Regions from separate parts of the Virgibacillus sp. L01 genome, predicted to be linked through region 2. Evidence: predicted binding sites of a transcription regulator. Region 2 holds the regulator's gene; the other holds the start of a gene.
The links. The regulator Rex, encoded in region 2, represses fermentation and respiration genes when NADH is low (regulators of the CRP and FNR family bind a similar motif). The targets are predictions, from matches to a motif close to TTGTGAAATATTTCACAA.

Region 1 (3,206 bases), on a different contig from region 2:
GCGAACGCAGTCATTAATGAAGGAAATGCGATTGATGTACTCATAAACACGTGTAAAAATTTAACTGATTCTGAAATTCCCGGGTCAATAATTTGATGGTGAAATCCACCAGGAATATTTAAAATAACTAATAATATTACTACAACTCGTGCAAGTTTATCACTGAATACTTTGCCGCCGATAATCTTTGGTATTGCTACATACCATGCGGAAATTGCTACAATATACCAAATATTTACCAATGTGTGCCCAAAACTCCAAAATAGTGTTCGGCTAACCATAACGTTAATTGTTTCTTTCCAGCCCAAAGACCAAGGAATTAGAGTGAACACTTCAATTGTGACACCAATACTTCCAAAGAACCAAAGTACGAATACAGCCATTGCGAAGAAAGCATACAGCGGGGTAACTTGACCGCGATGATTTTTTCTCCAGTGATTGTAATTGATGAATGCTCCAAAAGCACATGACCATATGCCTACTACTACAAATACTAATCCGATATAAAAGATAGGTGATGCAGCAAGTGGTGGATAAAAAGTATATAATACAGATGCCTCATTCATTACAATAGTTGCAACTACTAGCACCACTCCTAACAACATAAGACCGAGTCCTATCCAAGCCATTTTCCGTACTTTTGGAAGAAGCCCTTCTAATGTATGGGATAATACTGCATATAAATAGCCAATTGTGAAAGTAGCTGTAAAAACCAAAATTAATAAGATACCATGAGCTGTTAATACTTGATAATAGTTCAGCCATGTTGGCAATTCCAAAAGACCGGCCCTCTGAAGTCCTTGTACTAATCCTAAAACTCCGCCAATAAGCAATGTAATAAAGGCTACTGATAAGTATGATTTCGATATTTTTGCATCCAGAGGATTTACGCCTAATCCTTTATTCGCCTTCTCGCGAAACGTTTCTTTTACTGATTGTTCCATTTGACTTTACCTCCTTTACTTCACCGTGATTGTCGTGGACATAAGTTGGTGCCCAGCACCGCAATATTCATTACATAACACTAGATACTCGCCTGGCTCATCAAAGGTGTGTGTAATCTTCTGGATGTGACCTGGCATTACCATCGCGTTAATATTTGTTCCAGCAACCTGAAATCCATGAACAACATCTTTTGATGTCATCGTAAATGTCACCTCTGCTCCAGCTGGCACTTCAATCTCACTAGGGTTAAAGCCAAATGCTTGTAATGTCATGATAACTTCATATTCATTTTCTCCAACCTTATTTACACCAGGCTCATCAAATGGAGCTGTCTGATCTACTTGCTCAGGATCAATCGTATCCTTATTACTTGGTGGTCCCATACCTAAAGCAAATGTTTGATAACCAACTACTACCATAAATAAAATTAAAATTCCGGCACTTAATCCAAGCCAAATTTCTTCTAAACGATGCATATCATTTCCCTCCTATACTCTGGACATATATAACCAAAAGACTCCTACCCACATAACAACGATGACTCCTAATACAAATAACACGGAAACCATTGTACCTTTTAATGATTTTTCTTCTTTATTTTCGACTGGAGTACTCGTTTTTGCTGCTTCCATCACAAATCCCCCTCCTTGTTAACTATCTTTCTACTACATCTTATTTTTTTAAGGGGTGTTTTGAAGTGAACTAAATCACACACAAATGTGATTTTAGTTACAGGCAGAATTTCGATGAATATTTACGGGAAATTCCAATGAAATTAAAGAGCCAAACCCTTGATATAACAGGGTTTGGCTCTTTAAATATAATTATTATAATTTGTAACTGCTTCGACACATTTTCAGAAATTATATTTGTTATAAAACGTTAAAGTGATTCCTAAGCAAGGATTTATGTTTTACTAACTGCCAATAAAAGTTGCTTGGAAAAGAAATAAAGGTATGTCTCTTTTACTTGCTCATACCAAATATTTTCAATCGCATGTTTGTAGAGATCCATTTGTACTTCATATCTGCCCAACAGTTTATCTTCTAATCGCTCTGTTACTTCTTCGGTAATTGCATCAGTCTTATAGTCAAGAATAATCCATCCATCTTCTTTTGGTATAACACAGTCAATTACACCTTGCACCAATACTTGTTCATCCGTATCATTAGCCCAATTTGCATAGACTTTCTTTGCAGATAGCGAAATACTGAATGGTATTTCACGATAGATAACTGGGGAGTCCATCATTAACTGAGCAATTGGTGTCGTAAAAAATTGTTCAACAGCATTACTATCAATCACTTCTGCTTCCTGCTTTGTCAGGATTTCCCTTTCAGCCAATTGTTCTATAAATTCTTCTATTTCAGACGTGTTCATTGGCCGTGTCATTGGTATATGTTGCATGACGGTATGCATTGCGGTACCACGTTCTGCTGCTGTGACCGGTTTTTGTTTTTGCATGAAAGCTGGTCGCTTAACGATCGGTGCATGAAACGTTTGAATGAGCTGATCACCACTGTATTCATCCTTAATCTCACGCTGCCGTTTAATTTCTGTTACTGTTTGTTTAGCACGGTATGTTGCAGCTTCAAGATATGGATAGGTGTAGGAAAGACGATCGTTAACTGCTTCATCCAGTTCATTGTCATCTAAATCCAGCTGCTGCCACTTCACAATATTTTCCTTACGTTTTAGGTCAGTTTCCGTAACTGTTTCGTCCAAATTAGTTAGAGAACTGCCGTGAATAATCGAAACATTCCATTCTGACGGGTCAATTTGGATTTCCTTCAATACTGCATCGTCAATATCCATCGTTCGCAGTACATCATTCTGTCTGTGGCGAATTAAAGCAGGACCAACCCAATCAAGGTACGTTTTCGATTCGATCCTGTAATGTGCTGGAAGAATCCATTCGGAATGATCAATCATTTTTTCCCATTTCTGCTGTTTTTTCTCAAACGACGCAACATTACCGACCATCACTAATTTCTCTTTCGCACGTGTTAATGCAACATATAATACACGCATTTCTTCGGCCAGAAGCTCCCGCAGCTTTTCTTTCTGCAATGCATAGTGAAACAGTGTCGGATACGTTATCCGTTTGACCGGATCAATATATTTACTGGCAAATCCGAGATCTTTATGCAATAAATAACGTCGCTTCAAATCCATAAAATTAAATTGTTTATCCATGGCACCCAGAATAACCGCTGGGAACTCCAGCCCTTTACTTTTATGAATGGTCATAATTCTAACAA
Region 2 (3,206 bases):
CAAAGTCATAAACACACCACTTAATAAGGCAGCAGGTAAAAATAATAAACCTGTCTGAATTTCTCCTAACTCATAAACTTCCTGAATTAATAGCGGCAACAGGAATATTCCTGAAAACAATCCAATTGATGCAGTAGCCGTTACAGCAATTGAAACGGTATATGTTGGTATTTTAAAAATTGATAAATCAAGCAGAGGTTGATCTTGTTTGTTCTCATACTTCACAAAAATAACGATTAGGATAAGTCCTGTGATAATTAATCCAATGCTTAATGGTGAGAGCAATAACTCCAAGGTCGATCCCCGCCCCAGTGCGTACAGTATTGAGCCGACCCCACTTGTGATTAACAGGAATCCAGGAAGGTCAAATTTAAGATCCTGATTCTTTTCGGTTGGTGCTAGGTACTTAGTCGAAAATATTACTCCTAAAACAGCAAATGGCAGATTAAACAGAAAAAGAAACTGCCATGCAAAAAACTCGATAACGACTCCGCCAACGGTTGGTCCAATTGCAGGTGCTACCATTGCTGCAACACCATAAATTCCAACTGCGAGACCTCGTTCATTTTTGGGAAATGCGTTAAAGATAAGTGCCATCGCTATTGGCATCATTAGGCCACCAGCAGTACCCTGAATTGCTCTTGAAATAATCATCATACCTAAATCAGACGAAAGCGCCCCTGTTATCGAGCCAATCATAAATATGATTAATCCTATTATGTAAATACGCTTTTTCCCGAAACGGTCACCCAAGTAACCTGTAAGTGGCATTGTCATTCCCATCGACACCATGAAAATCGTCAACAGCCAACTGACCGCTACAGCATCAACTTCAAAAAGTCGCATAAAGGTTGGCAACGTTGGATTTAGCATACTGTTATTTAAAATTACAGTAAACGTTCCAAACAATACTGACATTACTACAAGCCATTTAGAATCTATTCTTCGCATGCAAATTGCCTCCAGTAACAGAAGTTAATGTACCTGAATTTTAATTCTAATCCAATGGATAATGCTTTAAGAAGTAGATTAACGATTGTAATTCCACTGCTAAATCAATATGATGAACACGAATTTTTTCAGGAACCGTAATTCTTGCAGGAGTAAAATTAAGTATCCCGGAAACGCCATAATCAACAAGCCTGTTTGTAATGGTTTGTGCTTCATTCGCCGGTACAGTTAAAATTGCCACACTTACCCCTTTCATGTTCTCCTCCAGGTCTTCAATGTGGTATATCGGTACTCCCCCAATATCTGTTCCAATCTTTTCTGCATTGGTATCAAATGCCTTTACTATTTTTGTATTGTTATTCTTCATAAAATTATAGTGTAAAAAAGCAGTCCCGAGATTTCCCACACCAATAAGTGCGACTTCAGTAACCTCGTCCTGATCTAATGTCTTTCGGAAAAATCCAAGCAAATATTCGACATTATAGCCATACCCTTTTTTACCCAATGCACCAAAATAGGAAAAATCTCTTCTGATTGTAGCAGAGTCTACCTTTACTGCCTCACTCAGTTCTTTTGATGATACGCGTTTTTTCCCTTGGTGATTTAAGTTATTCAAAAACCTGTAATATAATGGCAGCCGCTTAGCCGTCGCCTGTGGAATTTGATTTTGCTCCATCATTACTCCCCCTGATCTTCACGATAGTAATCTCCTGATTTACCGCCTTTTTTCGACAATACATACGTTTGGCCAATTACCATCCCTTTATCAATTGCTTTACACATATCATATATCGTAAGTGCCGTAGCAGAAGCAGATGTTAATGCTTCCATTTCAACACCTGTACTTCCTTTGGTCTTGACGAATGCCTGTATCTGCAGGACATATGTATCATTATCAGTCTCCCAATCAAACGAAATATCAATTCCTTTTAATTGTAGGGGATGGCACATCGGTATCCAGTCAGATGTTTTTTTGGCAGCCATTATTCCGGCAACTTGGGCAACCGACAGCACGTCTCCCTTGTTTATCTTGTTAGTGGTTATCTTTTGATAAATTTCCTTGGTTACTTGAACACTCGAAATAGCAGTTGCTGTCCGTTCGGTTTCACTTTTTTCACTAATATCAACCATTTTCGCTCTGCCTTGTTCATTAAAGTGAGTAAAATCTGCCATCTTCTCAACTCCAAGCTAAGTCTTATTAAGACCCATTCTATCAGAAAAAATCATATACGTCGTGATTTATTTCACAATATGATTGCTCAGGTAATTCATTATACGATACACTTGTATAGGATGAGGTGAACGAAATGATTATTATGCAAATGAATGGTTTGTCCAAATCGTTTGGAGCAGACGAAATTCTATCAAATATAAAGATTGAAATTAAAGATAAAGATCGTATAGCAATTGTTGGCAGAAATGGTGCAGGCAAGTCAACATTATTAAAAATAATGGCTGGTGAACTTTCTCATGATGAAGGTGAACTATTTAAACCAAAAGACCTAACTACAGGCTATCTGTCGCAGCATACTGGACTTGAATCTGACAAGACCATCTGGAATGAAATGGTAGAAGTCTTTGAACACTTGCTTGTTAAGGAGCAAGAACTTCGCGGTCTGGAAAAAGAAATGGAACGAGCTGCAACGCTTTCTGATGCAAACTATGAACAGCTTCTGCTTGATTATGACAAAAAACAACAGGCGTTTGATGATGAAGGCGGATACCGGTATGAGGCAGATATCAAGGCAGTACTAACCGGCTTAAATTTTCATGATTTCGATTATCAAACACCAATAAATGAGCTTAGCGGGGGTCAGAAAACGCGCCTTGCTCTAGGAAAGTTATTGTTAAAAAAGCCAGCACTTTTAATTTTGGATGAACCAACAAACCATCTCGACATTGAAACACTGGCGTGGCTGGAAAACTATTTAGCCAACTATCCCGGTGCAGTAACCATCGTTTCGCACGATAGGTACTTTCTCGATAAAACTGTATCAATAGTTTATGAAGTTTCCCGTCACAAAACGAAGAAATACCATGGCAGCTACAGTAAATTTTTAGAACAAAAGGCGTTGGATTATGAGCAGGAACTAAAGGAATTCGAAAAGCAGCAAACTGAGATAAAAAAAACAGAAGAATTTATTCAAAAAAATATTGTACGTGCATCCACAACAAAACGAGCCCAAAGCAGACGTAAGCAACTGGCAAAAATAGAAAAGCTCGACAAACCAAAGGGAGACGAATCATCCGCATCC

Region 1: ACTWQM_RS06060 (cytochrome c oxidase subunit 2A) is a predicted target of Rex. The motif match lies at 1,641-1,658, and genes of this name have one in related genera.

The regions. Positions count from the first base shown of each region.
Region 1 covers NZ_JBQQCP010000002.1:201,366-204,571, reverse strand. Annotated here, with positions in the region: gene ACTWQM_RS06070 (cbb3-type cytochrome c oxidase subunit I) at 1-944, opposite strand, end outside; gene ACTWQM_RS06065 (cytochrome c oxidase subunit II) at 960-1,421, opposite strand; gene ACTWQM_RS06060 (cytochrome c oxidase subunit 2A) at 1,434-1,577, opposite strand; gene addA (helicase-exonuclease AddAB subunit AddA) at 1,852-3,206, opposite strand, start outside.
Region 2 covers NZ_JBQQCP010000007.1:7,665-10,870, reverse strand. Annotated here, with positions in the region: gene ACTWQM_RS13445 (MDR family MFS transporter) at 1-951, opposite strand, end outside; gene ACTWQM_RS13440 (redox-sensing transcriptional repressor Rex) at 998-1,627, opposite strand; gene moaC (cyclic pyranopterin monophosphate synthase MoaC) at 1,630-2,124, opposite strand; gene ACTWQM_RS13430 (ABC-F family ATP-binding cassette domain-containing protein) at 2,259-3,206, shown strand, end outside.